Regions from separate parts of the Kitasatospora sp. NRRL B-11411 genome, predicted to be linked through region 1. Evidence: riboswitches for the same ligand, from Rfam matches in the RefSeq annotation. Region 1 holds a riboswitch; each other region holds the start of a gene.
The links. A riboswitch is a leader RNA that binds a small molecule or an ion and turns the genes downstream of it on or off. The one in region 1 is predicted to bind ZMP and ZTP.

Region 1 (2,170 bases):
TTCGTCGGGGGCGACGGTAGCGGGCGGGTCGGACAGCCCTCGGGCCGGGCGGGGCCGGGGCTGTCCGAACGGGATCAGTCGAGGCCGAGTTGGCGGGTGGCGGCCCGGACGGTCTGGGCGAGCAGGACGGCGATGGTCATCGGGCCGACGCCGCCGGGGACGGGGGTGATCAGGCCGGCGCGTTCGCGGGCGGACGCGAAGTGGACGTCGCCGGTGTTGCCGGGGTTGTAGCCGGCGTCGACGACGACCGCGCCGGGCTTGAGGTGCTCGCCGCGGATGAAGTCGGGCTTCCCGACCGCGGCGACCAGGACGTCGGCCTCGCGGAGCAGGGCGGGCAGGTCGCGGGTGCGGGAGTGGCAGTAGGTGACGGTGGTGTCGCGGCCGAGCAGGAGCAGGCCGGCCGGTTTGCCGAGGATGGCGCTGCGGCCGACCACGACGGCGTGCTTGCCGCTCAACTCGACCCGGTACTCGTCGAGCAGGCGCATGATGCCGCCGGGGGTGCAGGAGACGAAGCCGGGCAGGCCGAAGCCCATCGCGGCGAAGGAGTGCGTGGTCACGCCGTCGACGTCCTTCGCGGGGGCGATCGCCTCGAAGGCCGCGCGTTCGTCGAGGTGCGGGCCGACGGGGTGCTGGAGCAGGATGCCGTGGACGTCCGGGTCGGCGGACAACTCGCCGATGGTGTCGACGAGTCGGGCGGTGCTGGTGGCGGCGGGGAGGGCGAGGTGGCGGGAGCGGATGCCGGCCTGCGTGCAGCGGTTGCGCTTCATCCGGACGTAGGTGACGGAGGCCGGGTCCTCGCCGACCAGGACGGTGGCCAGGCAGGGGGTGGTGCCGGTGCGCCGGTGGAGGGCGGTGGCGGCGGCGGTGGTCTCGTCGGTGAGGCGGCGGGCGAGGGCGGTACCGTCCATCAGGCGGGCGGGGCGGGGGGATCCGGTCACGGGTGCGGCTCCTGGGACTCGGGGTGAGTTCGCCCAGGCGCGCGGCAGCGGTTGGCTCGGCCGCTCCCCGGTGGTGCTCCACCCGTGCGCCAGTCACGGCCTGCGGGCATCGTAGCCGAGCCGCCCCGCCCGCGGGTGCGGGCAGGGCGGACGGAGAGACGGGGGACGGATGTCGGTCAGGCGGATCCGGATTCGGATTCGATGCGGTTGACGATGAGTTCGCAGAGTTCGTGGGTGCGCAGGGCGTCGGTGGCGTCGAGGGTCTTGCCGGCGCGGAGGGCTTCGAGGAAGTGCAGGACGACCTGTTCGATGCCGCGTTGGCGGGCTACGGGGACCCAGTCGCCGCGGCGGCGGATGGTGGGCTGGCCGCGGTGGTCGATGATTTCGGCGAGGTTGTGGACCTCGCGCTTGGAGTCGGCGCCGGAGACTTCGAGGATCTCCTCGGTGGAGCCGGAGACGCGGTTCATGATGCCGAGGGCGGTGAAGCCGCGGCCGGCGAGGGTGAGGACGACGTGTTCGACCAGGCCGTCGCGGGTGCGGGAGCGGACGTCGACGTGCTCGATCTCGCCGGGGACGAGGAAGCGCAGGCTGTCGACGACGTGGATGAAATCGTCGTAGACCAGGGTGCGGGCGCGTTCGGGGAGGCCCTCGCGGTGCTTCTGCAGGACGATCAGGTCGCGCGGGCGTTCGGCGGCGAGCAGGTAGCCGGGGGCGTGGCGGCGGTTGAAGCCGACCAGCAGGGAGCGGCCGGTGTGGGTGGCGAGGTCGGCGAGGCGGCGGGCGCCGTCGAGGTCGTAGGCGAGCGGTTTGTCGACGTAGACGTCGACGCCGCGGGTGAGCAGTTCCTCGACGATCGGGACGTGCTGGTCGGTGGCGGCGTGGACGAAAGCGGCGCGGATGCCGGAGTCGATCAGTTCGCCGAGGTCGGTGGTGCGGAACGGGATGCGGTGGGCGTCGCCGATCCGGTCGAGCTTGGCCCGGTCGCGGGTCATCAGGCGCAGGTCGAGGCCGGGTTGGGCGGTGAGGACGGGCAGGTAGGCCTTCTGCGCGATGTCGCCGAGCCCGATGACGCCGATCGGGATCGGGGGCGCGCTGCGGTCGGTGTCGTGATCGCTCATCGGGCACTCCTGCGAGGGTGGGTGGTGGTCGTCCCTGACCACCCGGCAGCATATGCCAGGACGGGGTTGAGCAGTCAGGACGCGGGGGATCGGCCGATTCGCGTCGGTGCGGGG
Region 2 (7,168 bases), on a different contig from region 1:
CTGGCCGAACTCCGGGTCGGCTGGCAGCAGGTGCGCAGCCGGACGTGGGTGTGGTCGGGGATGCTGGCCATAGCGGTCTACCACGTGGTGGTGCTTCCTTCGGTGTTCGTGCTCGGGCCGGTGCTGGCGGAGCGCGAGTGGGGCGGCGCCGGTGCGTGGACGGTGGTGGTCATCGCGTTCGGCCTCGGCTCGATCGTGGGGGACGTGTGCTCCTACCGCCTGAAACCGGCCCGCCCGATGGCCGTCGCGGCCGTGGCCATGGCGGTCGCCTCCTGCCAGGCCGCGATCATCGGGTCCGGCGCGCCGGTCTGGGTGATTGCCGCGCTGGAGGCGGTCACGGGTGTGGGCGTGTCCCTGTGCTTCGTGCTCTGGGAGACCTCGCTCCAGGTGCACATACCGGAGCGGGTGCTCTCCCGGGTCAGCTCCTACGACCACCTGATCTCCGTCGCCCTGATGCCGCTCGGTCTGGTGCTGGCCGGCCCGCTCTCGGACAGCCTCGGCGTGCGCCCCACGCTGTTCGGAATGACCGTCCTCGCGGTTCCGGCCGCACTCGCCCTCCTCGCGCTGCCCGCCGTCCGCCACCTGCCGGCGAGCCTGCCGTCCGAGTCCGAGTCCGAGTCCGAGCCTGGATCCGGGGCTGGACCTGGATCCGGGGCCGGGCGGGGGGCTGCGGTGGAAGCGGTGGTGTGACGGTGAACCCATCCATTGATCTAATGATCCACAGAACATTGGAATATCCTGGCTCGTGGACGGGCCGATCCCCGCCCTGCCCGCGCGCTGTCGTACATGCCCACCCAGGAGCACCGCCCATGACCCTCGAAACCCGGCGTCCGCCGCAGCACCCCCTACCTCCCGGGCCCGCAGCGCCGGACGGACCTGCCGGACCCGCCCGGATCGGTAGCCCTCCGATCCGGCTCGGCCTGCGCGCCAACCTGGCCCAGTTCGGCCTGCTGGTCGCGGTGAACGCGTTGGTCGGCGGCATGCTCGGACAGGAGCGGACCGTACTGCCGCTGCTCGCGGACCGGACGTTCCACCTGTCCGCCTACACCGGCGCACTGACGTACATCCTGGCGTTCGGCGCGACCAAGGCGGTCACCAACTTCTTCGCCGGCACCCTCTCCGACCGGTACGGCCGCAAACCGGTGCTGGTCGCGGGGTGGCTGATCGCCCTGCCGATCCCCGCCATGCTGGCCTGGGGCCCGAACTGGGGGTGGATCGTCGCGGCCAACGTGCTGCTCGGCGTCAATCAGGGGCTCACCTGGTCCACCACAGTGATCATGAAGATCGACCTGGTCGGTCCGGCCCGCCGAGGCCTGGCCATGGGCCTCAACGAGGCCGCCGGATACCTCGCGTTGGCCGTCACCGCGACCGCCACCGGCGCGATCGCCGCGCACTGGGGGCTGCGCCCCGCCCCCTTCCTGCTCGGCGCGGCCTACGTCGCACTCGGCCTCGGCCTGGCCGCGGCCGCCGTCCGGGAGACCCGCGAGCACGCCCGCGCCGAGGCTGCCGCGCACCCAGCCGGGGCCGGTGAACCGGCCGCCCTCGGCACCGCCCGGATAGCCCGCGCCGTCAGCCTCGACGACCGGGCGCTGTCCGCCGCCAGCTGGGCGGGCATGGTCAACAACCTGAACGACGCCCTCGCCTGGGGCATCTTCCCGCTGCTGTACGCCGCTCACGGGCTGGACCTGGGCCGGATCGGCATCCTCGCCGCGCTCTACCCGGCGGTCTGGGGCGCCGGGCAGATGCTCACCGGCTGGTGGTCGGACCACATCGGCCGCAAGCACCTGATCACCGTCGGAATGCTGCTCCAGGCCGCTGCGCTCGGCCTGGTCGCGGTCGGCAGCACCTTCCCGGTGTGGGCAGCGGCCCAGGCCCTGCTCGGCGCGGGCACCGCACTGGTCTACCCGACCCTGCTCGCCGTCATCGGGGACGTGGCCCATCCGGCCTGGCGGGCCCGGGCCGTCGGTGTCTACCGGTTGTGGCGCGACGGGGGGTTCGCGGTCGGCGCACTGGTCGCGGGCATCCTGGCCGATGCCTACGGCCTGACCACCGCGATCTGGGCGGTCGCCGCGCTCACCGCGGCGGCCGGCGTCACCGTGGCGGTGCGGATGTACGAGACGCACCCGCAGAGCTGACGCACTGTCAATGTCGATGCGGGGCCGCCACCGGCCGGGACGGGGCCGGCCGGGATGGGGCCGGGGCCGGTCAGGGCCGGACCGATCGCGACGAACGGGAGACATGGAGAGGGGCCGCTCATGGGGAGAGTCAGAGGAAGACGGCGAGGATGCCCGACAGCAGGGCCAGGGCCGGTAGGGCGGCGAACCAGACCAGGCCCAGGCGGAACGGCAGGCTGAGACCGGTCCTCGGGGTCCGGCCGGGGCGTTCGTTGCGGCGGACGGACAGCAGGGCGAGCCCCAGGCCGGGAGTGGCGGTGACCAACCACAGGCCGAACAGGAGCTTGGCGGTGTCCCCTGCCATCCGGTCTGCGGCGATCTCGACGCAGCCGCCGGTGGGGGAGCAGCGGACGCTCAGGACGGTGCCCCCGTGGTAGCTGCGGCTGAGGTCGTCGAGCAGCCACTCGCCGTCGACGGTGTCGGCGCTGCCCCGGTCGCCGTGTCCGAAGCAGGCGTACATCCGGGTCCGTCCACTGCCGTGCGCGGAGCAGGAGTCGATGGTCATCGCCAGGCGCGGAGTGCCCCGCCATCCGGTCTGGTAGCCGAGGTCCCCGGCCGCGTCGTAGGCGAGGGTGCCACCGAGCAGGGAGACGAGGAGGAGTCCGAGCAGTGCGATGACGGCCGCGCAGCCGGTCTTGGCACGGGCGCGGAGCGGCCCGGGTGCGGGCCGGTCCGGGCGGTGCGGTCCGGTTCTGCCCATGGTGGTCCCCCGTCGGTCGGTGGTTGATCGGTCCACCGTAGGGCGCGCCGTTCCGGCCGTGGCCGGGTTGGCCGGGCCTTTACCGGACCGAGGGGGGAGGCGGCCCGGCGCGCCCGTGACGGAGGGTGAGTGGGCCCTGGGGTCAGCAGTACTCGCAGAAGTAGGCCGTGTCGATCGAGACCTGGAGGTGGAACTTGCTGTCACCCGGAACGGAGAAACGCTCGCCGGAGGAGAAGGTCTGCCAGTCGTCGGAGCCGGGGAGCTTCACGGTCAGGGCGCCGCTGACCACGTGCATGATCTCCGGGGCGGAGGTGCCGAACTCGTACTCGCCGGGGGCCATCACACCGACGGTCGCCGGGCCGTCCGCGGAGGTGAAGGCGACCGACTTGACCGTGCCGTCGAAGTATTCGTTGACCTTGAGCATGGCTGTTCTCCTGCGGAAGGGGTGCGGAACGGCAGCCGGTGCGTCGTGCACCCGGCCGCGGCGGGGGCGAGCCTATCGGCGCGGGCAGCCCGGCCGCCGGGAGTGTCCGCCGGTTGGTCACCGGCCGGTGGCGGCACCCGGTGCCGACGGCCCCTGGCCCTGCGGGACCCGGAACGCGGCGCGCAGCGCGGCGAGTTCGGAGACCTCGGCCCCGTGGGCGCGCAGGTGCTCGTCCAGGCCGCCGTGGTGGGAGCGGACGGAGAGCAGGGCCCGGCGCAGGTGGCCGGCCGCGACCGGCCGGGTGGCGTGGCCGGGCACGGCCGGGTCGGCCACGGTCAGGCCGAGCGCGGCGTTGGAGCGGAGGAAGTCGGCGGTGACCTCGGCCTCCGGCGCACCGAGCAGCGACTGCAGCAGCGCGACCACCACCCCGGTGCGGTCCTTGCCGGACGCGCAGTGCACCAGCACGGCACGCTGCTCGGCCACCAGCAACTGCCGGACCGCGGCCACCACGGGCCGCCCGGCCAGCTCGGCCATCAGCGGGTACAGCTCGGCCTGCTCCTGCGGCCAGCGCTGCTCGGGGAACACCGGGACGTGCAAGTACCGGATGCCGCCGCCGACCAGCGCGTCCGGCCGGGCGGCGACCTCCGGCGTGCTGCGCAGGTCCAGCACGGTGCGCACGCCCAGGCCGTGCAGTGCCCGCGCGCCGTCGGGCGTCAACCGGTCCAGCGCGCCGGAGCGGTACAGCACCCCGCGGGGGAGCGCGCCGGTGCCGCCCGCGTCCCGGAAGTTGCGCACCCCGGGGACGCCGACCGGGTCGAGCGGTCCGCCGTCGCGGGTTCCGGTGTTCACGGAGGTTACGGCATCCATGGCGGTCATCCTAGGCAGCCTCCACCGTGGTTCCGGCGACTGCCTCCGCGGCTGCCTCGGTGAGGGGTTGCGGTGCCGTCTCCGTGACGGTCTTCGCAACCTCCGCAACGGACTTCGGCGCCCTCTTCCCGGGCGGTCGGTGGAGGTGGGCGGGCAGCCGGCGGCCCGGCCCGCCGGGGTGGCGGCGGGCCGGGCCGAGGGGCGTCCGGACGGGGACGCGGGGAAGGGCGGATCAGGTGAGCGCGATGCCCGGGTAGAGCGGGTGGTCGGCGAGCAGGTCGACCGCGCGCTTGGCGACCGCGTCGCGGACGGCCGCGTCCAGGGTGTACTGCGCCTTCGAGGAGCCGACCGGAGCCGCGGCCGTCAGGACGGTGTGGATCAGCTCGGCGACCTCGTCCAGCTCGGCCGCCCCCAGCCCGCGGGTGGTCAGCGCGGGCGTGCCGAGCCGGATGCCGGAGGTGTACCAGGCGCCGTTCGGGTCCTGCGGGACGGCGTTGCGGTTGGTGACGATGCCGGAGTCCAGCAGCGCCGCCTCCGCCTGGCGGCCCGTCAGCCCGTAGGAGGAGACGTCCGCCAGCACCAGGTGGTTGTCGGTGCCGCCGGTCACCAGCCGGGCGCCGCGCTTCAGCAGGCCCTCGGCGAGCGCCCGGGCGTTGTCCACCACCTGCTGGGCGTACACCTGGAACTCGGGGCGGCGCGCCTCCGCGAAGGCCACCGCCTTCGCCGCCATCACGTGCGACAGCGGGCCGCCGAGCACCAGCGGGCAGCCCCGGTCGACGTGTTCCGCCAGCTCGGAGGTGCACAGCACCATGCCGCCGCGCGGGCCGCGCAGCGACTTGTGCGTGGTGGTGGTGACGATCTGCGCGTGCGCGACCGGGTTGAAGTCCCCCGTCAGCACCTTGCCCGCGACCAGGCCCGCGAAGTGCGCCATGTCGACCATCAGGGTCGCGCCGACCTCGTCCGCGATCTCCCGCATCCGGCGGAAGTTCACCAGCCGCGGGTACGCCGAGTACCCGGCCACCAGGATCAGCGGCTTGAACTCCAGGGCGATCCGCCGGACTTCGTCGTAGTCGACCAGCCCGGTCGCCGGGTCGGTCCCGTAGCTGCGCTGCTCGAACATCTTGCCCGAGATGTTCGGCCGGAAGCCGTGGGTGAGGTGCCCGCCCGCGTCCAGCGACATGCCCAGCATCCGCTGGTTGCCCAGCTCGCGGCGGAGCTCGGCCCAGTCCTGCTCGCTCAGGTCGTTGACGTTGCGGACCTGGGCGCGCTGCAGCGCCGGGCTCTCCACCCGCTGCGAGAGCACCGCCCAGAACGCCACCAGGTTGGCGTCGATCCCGGAGTGCGGCTGCACGTACGCGTGCTCCGCGCCGAACAGCTCGCGGGCGTGCTCGGCGGCCAGCTCCTCCACGGTGTCCACGTTGCGGCAGCCCGCGTAGAAGCGGCGGCCCGGGGTGCCCTCCGCGTACTTGTCGCTCAGCCAGTTGCCCATCGCCAGCAGGACCGCGGGCGAGGCGTAGTTCTCACTGGCGATCAGCTTCAGCGAGGCGCGCTGGTCCTCCAGTTCCCCGGAGATCGCCGCGGCGATCCGGGGTTCGACGGCGCGCACCACGTTCAGGGCGCTGCGGAAGGCGGTGTCGGCGGCAGGGCTGCCGAAGGTGTGTGCGGGCAGGGACTCGGCCACGGGCGGTCTCCTCGTACGGAACGGCGACGATTCGGACGGCCCAGGCGCACGGCGACAGCAGACGGTGCCCGAGGGCACCGCACGGAGCCGCTCCCCGATGGTGATTCCATCCCAGCGCGCCAGTCACGGCTCACCGCGATGCTACCAACCGCCGAGCCGGACCCGCGCCGGATCCCGGATCACCCGGACCTGACCCCGGACCGGACCTCGGGTCGGCCCCCGGGCCGGACCTCGGACCGGATCCAAGGCCGGGCCCAGGGCCGTATCCCGGGCCGGGGGCGGGCGCGTGGGCTCGGGCGGGTCCCGGAAGTTCGGCCGGCGGCCCCTGCGGCGGGGGAAATCCCCTGGTGCGGTCCGAGCCGGTCTGGGCATGATCGGGCACATGACATGGACCGTTCCCGCCACCACCCGCGCCGGCGGCTCGCTCACCGCCCCGGAGACCGAGTTGCTGCCCGGTTACCTCGCCTGGCACCGCGCCACCTTCCTGCACAAGTGCGCCGGCCTGACCGGCGAGCAGCTCGCGCTGCGCCCGCTGCCCGCGAGTTCGCTCTCGCTGCTCGGGCTGATGCGCCACCTGGCCAAGGTGGAGCGGACGTGGTTCCGGATCCGCTTCGCCGGGCAGGACGTGCCGCCGCTGCACGCGGTGGAGGGCCACAAGGACGCGGACTTCGACCTGCTGGAGCCCGAGCGGGCCGAGCAGGAGTACCTGGCGCTGCTGGAGGAGCAGCGGCTCGCCGACCTCGCGGTGGCCGGCGCCTCGCTGGACGCCACGCTGGCCGTGTACGGGGAGGAGCAGTCCCTGCGGACGACGTACCTGCACGTCATCACCGAGTACGCCCGCCACAACGGGCACGCCGACCTGCTGCGCGAGCACACCGACGGGGTGACCGGCGGCTGACCGGGTGGGGGAGCGCGGGGCGAAGTTCCTTGCGGGGCAAGGGCGCTGGGCAGGGGGCGGCCGAATGATTCGTCGGATGAGCGGATAGCATACTGAGTATGGGACCTCTCGAACCGAACGTGCCCGAGCTGATCCTCGGACTGATCGTCTTCTTCGCCCTCTTCTGGGCGCTCGGCAAGGTGCTGCTGCCCCGCATCGAACGCACCCTCGCCGAACGCCACGACAAGACCGACGGCGGCATCGCCCGCGCGGAGGCGGCCCGGGCCGAGGCGGAACACATCCGCCAGGAGTTCCAGGCCGAGCTCACCGCCGCCCGGCACGAGGCCGCCGCGATCCGGCAGACCGCCGCCGAGGAGGGCGCGGCGCTGGTCGCGGCCCTGCGGGCGGAGGCGCTGCAGCAGCGCGAGCAGCTGGTGGCCGAGGC
Region 3 (7,168 bases), on a different contig from region 1:
GCGCCAAGTGGCCTGGCTGGACGGCGCGCTGGCCGCCCTCGAACCCACCGGGCTCGACGCCCGGCAGCGGCACGACGCCGCGATCCTGGTGCTCAGCCTGGTGCGCAGCCTCACCCAGGAGTCCCTGGACCGCACCGAGGAGGGCGACCGGGAGTGGGACCGGCTCACCGCCGACCAGTTGGCCCGGCACGCCGACCGCTTCCCCGCGCTCACCCGCGCCGCCGCGGCCGGGGCCTTCGCCCCCGCCCCCGCTCCGGCGGACCCGCTCGCCTTCGGACTGGCCTGCGTGCTGGACGGCCTCCAGGGCCTGGTCGAGCGCACCGCCGGGCCCGGCGGGGGCTGAGCCCGGGCCCGGCAGCGGCCGAGCGGGTCCGAGCAGCGGCCGAGCGGGACCGAGCAGCGGCCGAGCGGGTCCGAGCAGCGGCTGAGCTGGACGGTGCGGGGTGGTCCAGGGCGGTACGGGGTGGTGCAGGGTTCACCATGAAGTCGGGTGCGGGCTTCATGGTGTGCTCCCGCGGCGGTGACCTACCGTCGGGCTGTGATGATTCGACCCGGGCTGAGGCGCCCGGCACTCCTGGCCCGGCGGGCGCGGCGCGACGCCGGCTTCCTGGCCACCGGCGTCCTGCCGCACCTGGCCCTGGTCCCGGTGTGGGCCTGGGCCGCGACGTTCATGGCCCGGACGGGGCACTGGAAACCGGCCCTGGAGGTGGCGATCCTCCTGATCGTGCTCGGCGCCCCGCTGGTGACGGCCGTCCAGCGGGTCCGCCACCGCATCCTCCTCGGGGTGGACGTGGTGCCCTCGGCGCCCGCTCCCGAGCCGTGGTCGTGGGCGGTGGCGGCCCGGCAGGCGCTCAGCTGGCTGACCTCGGCGCAGACCTGGCGCCAGGTCGGCTACCACCTGCTGCTCGGCCCGCTGCTGGCCGCCGCGGAGCTGCTGGTGCTGGCCGCCGCCGTCGCGGGCCTGGCCGGCGCCACCGCCTACGGCTGGGCCTGGTCGGTGCCCGCGCGGGAGCGTGGGGGCTGGCTCGAGTACGCGACGCAACTGCCGTGGTACACGCTGGGCGGGCTGCTCCTGCTGGGCGCCCTGCCCTGGGTGGCGGGCGCGACCGCCCGGGGCGAGTCGCGCGCGGCCGCGGCCCTGCTCGGCCCCAGCCGGTCCCAACGGCTCCAGCAGCGGGTCGAGCACCTGGCGGAGAGCCGCACCGGCCTGATCGAGGCGGTTGACGCCGAGCGCCGCCGAATAGAACGGGACCTGCACGACGGCACCCAGCAACGGCTGGTCTCGCTCGCCGTCAACCTCGGCCTGGTCCTGGCCACCACCCCCGACCTGCCCGACGGGGCCCGCGCGGCGATCGCCGAAGCCCACCTGGAGGCCAAGCACGCGATCGCCGAACTCAACGACCTGGTACGGGGGCTGCACCCCGCCGTACTGGAGGACCGCGGGCTGGACGCGGCCCTGTCCGGCCTGGCCGCCCGGCTCCCCCTGCCGGTGCGCCTGCGGGTCGACCTCGACGAACAGGTGCCGCCCGGCGTGGAGTCGGTGGCCTACTTCGTGATCTCCGAGGCCCTGGCCAACGTGATCAAGCACGCCGGGGCGACCCGCACCGAGGTGACGGTCAGACAGGTCGGTTCGGTGCTGCGGGTGAACGTCACGGACGACGGGCTCGGCGGCGCCGACCCCTCCGCCGGGACGGGGCTGGGCGGGCTGGCCAAACGGGTCGACGCGATCGACGGCTCCTTCCACGTGAGCAGCCCCGTGGGCGGCCCCACCACCGTGACCGCGGAGCTGCCGTGCGCGCGGTGATCGCCGAGGACTCGGTGCTGCTCCGGGTCGGCCTGGTCAAGGTCCTGGAGATGGGCGGCTTCCAGGTCGTCGCCGAAGTCGACGACGCGCCGTCCCTGTTGGCGGCGGTCGAGCAGCACCGGCCCGAACTCGCCCTGGTCGACGTCCGGATGCCGCCCTCCTTCACCGACGAGGGGGTGCGCGCCGCCCTGGAGATCCGCCGCAGGCGACCGGCGACGGCGGTGGTGCTGCTCTCCCAGTACGTCGAGGAGCGCTACGCGGCCGACCTGCTGTCCGCCGACACCAGCGGCGTCGGCTACCTGCTCAAGCAGCGCGTCGCCGACGTCACGGAGTTCGTGGAGACGGTCCGCCGGGTCGCCGGGGGCGGCACCGCACTGGACCCGCAGGTCGTCGCCCAACTGCTGCTGCGCCGCAGCAACGACCCGCTGGAACGGCTGACCCCGCGCGAACGGGACGTCCTGGCCCTGATGGCGGAGGGGCACTCCAACGTCGGCATCGCGGAGACCCTGACGATCAGTGAGAGCGCGGTCGCCAAGCACATCAACAACATCTTCGCCAAGCTCGACCTCCCGGTCGCCGACAGCGGCCACCGCCGCGTCCTGGCCGTGCTGCGCTTCCTCGGCACGTCCCGGTCCTGAACGGCCGCCCCGGCCCGAACGGACCCTCCTCCCCGCGCCCGGCGGGTGGTGCTAGCCTCGGTGCACCGCCCGCCGCCGCGCCGCGCCCGTCCGTCCGCGCGTGCCCGTCCGGCCGGCCGTTCCCCGCTGCCGTTTCCCGCTGCCGACGCCCCGGTCCGCTGTCCTGCCGACCGCCGGGCCGGTATCGCACCGCAGCGCACCACACACCGCAGCGCACCGCAGCGCACCACACCGGCCGACGCCCTCCCGCGCGGCCGAACGCCCTTGCCCCGCCCGGAGGTCGGCCCCGCCATGCGTCCCACCCTGTTCACGATCGACCCCTCCGGCCCCGGCCGGATCAGCACCATGGCCCGGCCGCGCGGCGGCGACTGGCTCGCGGAGGAGCTGGCCGCGCTGGCCGCCCTCGGGGTGAGCGAGCTGGTCAGCGCGCTCACCCCGGCCGAGTGCGCCGAGCTCGGACTGGACGCGGAGCCGTCCCTCGCCCGCGCCGCCGGGCTACGCTTCACCGCCGTCCCGATCCCGGACCGCACCGTCCCCGCCCCGTCCGAAGTCCTGCCGGTGCTGGACGGGTTGGCCCGGCGGCTGGCCGCGGGCGGCCACCTGGTGGTGCACTGCCGGGCCGGGATCGGCCGCTCCTCGCTGCTGGCGGCCGCCGTCCTGGTCCGCTCCGGCGCAGACCCGGACGACACCTGGGCCCGGATCGCCCGGGCCCGCGGCCTGGCCGTGCCGGACACCCCCGAGCAGCGGGCCTGGACCGACCGGATCACCCCGCCGCACCGGCCGTGAGGCTGTGCGGCCGCACGGTCGCGGCGGGTCAGTGGTGGAACAGCCGCAGACCGGTGTGCACCAGGGTGATGCCGTGCTCGGCGCAGGCCGTCTCGACCTCGGCGGAGCGCAGGGAGCCGCCGGGTTCGGCGATCGCGGTGACGCCGTGGCGGCGGGCGTGGTCGACGTTGTCGCGGAACGGCAGGCAGCCGTCGGAGACGAACGCGACACCGTCCGACTCGGCCGCCCAGCGGGCGCGTTCGTCCGGGCCGAGCTCGTCGGGGACGTCGCCGTCGCGCAGGGCGGCGGCGAAGCGGGCGCGCTCGTCGGGCGTCAAGTCGCCCTCCAGATAGCGGATCTGCCAGTTGATCCGGTCCTGCCGGCGGACCTCGGGGCGGAAGTCGAGGGCCCGGACGGCCGGGTGGCGGCGCAGCCACCAGGTGTCGGTCTTGGCCCCGGCCAGCCGGGTGCAGTCGACCCGGGACTGCTGGCCGGCGCCGATGCCCAGGGCCGCGCCGCCGCGCAGGTAGCAGACCGAGTTGGACTGGGTGCGGCGCAGCACGGCCAGGCCGAGCAGCAGGTCGTCGGCGGCGGCCGGGGTGAGCGCGCCGACCCGGACGTCGGCGAGCAGGGCGGCGGTGAGCGGGGCGGTGTCGGTGTCCTGGACCAGGCGCACGCCGTACACCTCGCGGGTCTCGACGGCGGGCGGGGTGCAACCGGGGCGGGCCTCCAGGACGAGGTAGCGGCCGTTCTTCTTCCGGGCCAGCACGTCGAGCACGCCGGGCGCGTAGCCGGGGGCGACGATGCCGTCGGAGACCACCCGGGCGAGCAGGTCGGCGAGTTCGAGGTCGACCTCGTGCGAGACCGCGACGAGGTCGCCGTAGGAGGACTTCGGGTCGGCGTCGCGGGCCCGCAGGTAGGCGGAGGTGAGCGGGCCGACGGCGGCCGGGTCGAGGCCGTACGGTTCGGCGGCGGCCCGGTCGACCGGTCCGGCGAGAGCGGCGCCGGCCGGGGAGACGTGCTTGAAGGAGGCGGCAGCGGGGCGGCCGAACAGGGCCGCGGCCTCACTGACGAGCTGCCAGGCGTTCAGCGCGTCCAGCAGGTTGACGTACGAGGGCTGTCCGTTGAGCAGGCGCAGCGGCAGGTCGGTGCCGGGCAGCGGCTCGATCCGGGCGCGGGTGTTCTGCGGGTTGATTCCGTACCGAAGGTCCATGGTGGTGGCCCCCTCCGTGAAGTCGCGTGTCGGCTTCGGAGGACACCCAGGCGGACGGTGCCGGTCCCGTGCTGTGCGGCGCCGCTCCCCGGTGGTGCTCCACCTCTCGCCAGTCGCGACGGCGCCGATGCTAGCAGCCTCCGGCGGGAGCGGAGTTGGGGACGGCGGCGGGGCTGGGGGCTGGGGGTAGTGGTGGGGCCGGGGGGCGGTGGCGCCCGCGTTCGGCCGGGCGTCAGCGGCGCTCCGCCCCGATCCCGCGGTCCGTTCCTCCGGCCAGGACCGCGTCCGCGACCACGGTGAAGAGGTGGTCGGCGCGCGGTGCGAACGAGCCCTGGTCGCCGAGCCACGCGAGGGCTGCGACGAGGGCGAACAGTTCCGTGCCGTCGAGGTCGGCCCGTGCGGCGCCCGCGGCCTGGGCCCGGGCGAGGAGCCGGGTGCCCGCCGCGCGCATGGTGACGCACGAGGCGTGGAGCGCGGAACCGGTGTCCTCGATGGCGGCCGCCATCAGCTCGGTGACGCCCCGGTACTCGCGTGCGACCGCGACGCAGTCGCGCAGCCAGGTGACGAGAGCGTCCTCGGGCGGGTCCGAGGCTTCGAGTGCGGCCGCCCGTTCCGCCAGCCCGTCGAAGCTCTCCCGGAGCAGGGCGTCGAGCAACGCCTCCCGGGTCGGGAAGTGGCGGTAGAGCGTGGGGAGGGCGACGTCGGCCCTCCGGGCGATGTCGCGCAGGGACGCGTCGGCGCCCTGCTCGGCGACGACGACGCCCGCGACGGCGAGCAGCTGGTCGCGGTTCTTCCTGGCATCGGCCCGCAAGGGTCCTCCTTTGACAGCCGTAGCACTGCTACATATATTCGTACCACTGCTACGGAAACACGTAGCAGTGCTACGCCTAGCCTAGCCCGCCTGCGGGAAAGAGGGAGAATCTCCATGTCGGCGAAGACGATGAGGGCGATCCGACTGCACGAGTTCGGCGGCCCCGAGGTACTGCGCCACGACGAAGTGCCGATCCCCCGGCCGCAGCCGGGCGAGGTGCTCGTGCGCGTCCACGCCGTCGGCCTCAACCCCCCGGACTGGTACCTGCGCGACGGGATGCCCGGCATTCCCCCCGAACTGAGGCCGCCCGTGAGCCTCCCCGCCGTTCCGGGGTCGGACGTGTCGGGCGTCGTCGCGGCGGTCGCCGAGGACGTGGCGGACTTCTCCGTCGGCGACGAGGTCTTCGGCATGCTCCGCTTCCCGAGCTTCGACGGCCGCGCGTACGCCGAGTACGTGGCGGCGCCCGCCGCCGACCTGGCCCGCAAGCCGGCCGGCGTCGATCACGTGCACGCCGCGGGGGCGGCCATGTCGGGGCTCACCGCGTGGCAGTACCTGGTGGAACTCGGGCACGACCACCCCAACCCCCTCCAGCCGGCGCAGCACCGCCCCGTACCGCTGGAGGCCGGGATGACGGTGCTGGTCAACGGCGCAGCCGGCGGCGTGGGGCACCTGGGCCTGCAACTCGCGAAGTGGAAGGGCACGCGCGTCATCGCGGTCGCCTCGGGCGCGCACGAGCAGTTCCTGCGCGAGCTCGGCGCCGACGAGTTCGTCGACTACACCAAGACCCGCCCCGAGGAGGCCGTCCGGGACGTCGACCTGGTGCTCGACACCGTCGGCGGCCCCGGCAGCGGCCGCTTCCTGCGGACGCTCAGGCGCGGCGGCGCGCTGTACTTCGTCTTCATCGCCACGTACGACCCGGCGGAGGTCACGAGGCTGGGCGTCACGACCTCGATCACCCAGGTGCGCTCGAACGGCCGGCAGCTCGGAGAACTCGGCCGCCTGCTCGACACGGGCACGCTCCGCGTCGCCATCGACAGCACCTTCCCGCTCGCGGACGCCCGGAAGGCACACGAACGAGCCGCGCGCGGACACCTCCGGGGCAAGATCGTGCTCACCGCCGTGTGAGGACCCCCGTTCGTGCACGCCGCCACGGGAAGCGAGTGCCCCGCGACGGCAGGAGGACCGCGAAGGCGACGCCCGAGGACGACGCCCGAGGACGCCGTCGACGACATGTTCGGCGGGCGGGGAGGCGGCCGGGCAGGTGCACCGGGATGGGGCCGGGCAGTGGCGTCCAGGTGGGTTCGGCCGTGTCACAGGGAGGGGCGATGTCCTCGTCCGACACCGTGTCAGGGTCCGTTCCGGAGAAGGGCCGGGGCAGGTTGCGGCGGTTGGGCGAGTGGTGCGCGCGGCGGCGCCTGGTGGATCTCGCGCCGGCTGGACCGGATCCTCCCGGACATCGATGCCGAGGGCGCCAACATCTCGCCCACCGAGGCGAATTGACGGGACATCAGGAATCTCCCGGACGCCACTCCCGTCCCGGTGGCACCACCGCTCACACCGTCCGGCCGCCGGTGTGGAAGCGGAGCGTCCGCCCCCTTGTCAGGTGCACCGTTCCTGCCTACCTTCGTGCTCCAGGACCCCGGCCCGATCGGGCCGGACGGTCCGCGGCGCCGGACGCAAACCCGCGGCCGCGCCGGACGCGCGACAAGACCTGGAGGCGTCACATGCCCGTTGCCACCCCCACCGCGATCCGCGACGCCGGCCCACTGGCCGTGGACGACGAGACCCTGGTGTTCGAGGACGACGACCGCACCGACCACGACCCCACCGCCTGTCTGTCCGACCCGTGGGTGACCGCGACCACCCGGGTCGCCTGCGACTTCAACTCCTGACGGTGGCCGGCTCCGTCGCCGTCCGCCGCCCCTGGTCCGACGACA

Region 2: it holds a riboswitch for ZMP and ZTP, as region 1 does, so the genes downstream of both, IH44_RS0121390 (glycine hydroxymethyltransferase) here and IH44_RS0137595 (bifunctional 5,10-methylenetetrahydrofolate dehydrogenase/5,10-methenyltetrahydrofolate cyclohydrolase) in region 1, are expected to answer to the same signal.
Region 3: it holds a riboswitch for ZMP and ZTP, as region 1 does, so the genes downstream of both, IH44_RS0120490 (phosphoribosylaminoimidazolecarboxamide formyltransferase) here and IH44_RS0137595 (bifunctional 5,10-methylenetetrahydrofolate dehydrogenase/5,10-methenyltetrahydrofolate cyclohydrolase) in region 1, are expected to answer to the same signal.

What each region holds. Positions count from the first base shown of each region.
Region 1 is NZ_JOGH01000183.1:16-2,185, reverse strand. Features, by position in the region: gene IH44_RS0137595 (bifunctional 5,10-methylenetetrahydrofolate dehydrogenase/5,10-methenyltetrahydrofolate cyclohydrolase) at 75-938, opposite strand; ZMP/ZTP riboswitch at 963-1,045, opposite strand; gene IH44_RS0137590 (Gfo/Idh/MocA family protein) at 1,115-2,056, opposite strand.
Region 2 is NZ_JOGH01000047.1:9,388-16,555, reverse strand. Features, by position in the region: gene IH44_RS0121415 (MFS transporter) at 1-690, shown strand, start outside; gene IH44_RS0121410 (MFS transporter) at 810-2,135, shown strand; gene IH44_RS0121405 (hypothetical protein) at 2,266-2,874, opposite strand; gene IH44_RS0121400 (pyrimidine/purine nucleoside phosphorylase) at 3,017-3,298, opposite strand; gene IH44_RS0121395 (tyrosine-protein phosphatase) at 3,416-4,147, opposite strand; gene IH44_RS0121390 (glycine hydroxymethyltransferase) at 4,398-5,846, opposite strand; ZMP/ZTP riboswitch at 5,878-5,983, opposite strand; gene IH44_RS0121385 (DinB family protein) at 6,229-6,744, shown strand; gene IH44_RS0121380 (ATP synthase F0 subunit B) at 6,843-7,168, shown strand, end outside.
Region 3 is NZ_JOGH01000043.1:15,037-22,204, forward strand. Features, by position in the region: gene IH44_RS0120470 (TetR/AcrR family transcriptional regulator) at 1-343, shown strand, start outside; gene IH44_RS0120475 (sensor histidine kinase) at 542-1,804, shown strand; gene IH44_RS0120480 (response regulator transcription factor) at 1,792-2,442, shown strand; gene IH44_RS0120485 (tyrosine protein phosphatase) at 2,734-3,228, shown strand; gene IH44_RS0120490 (phosphoribosylaminoimidazolecarboxamide formyltransferase) at 3,257-4,420, opposite strand; ZMP/ZTP riboswitch at 4,458-4,547, opposite strand; gene IH44_RS0120495 (TetR/AcrR family transcriptional regulator) at 4,653-5,231, opposite strand; gene IH44_RS0120500 (NADP-dependent oxidoreductase) at 5,346-6,356, shown strand; gene IH44_RS47335 (SflA family class IV lanthipeptide) at 6,956-7,123, shown strand; gene lanL (class IV lanthionine synthetase LanL) at 7,126-7,168, shown strand, end outside.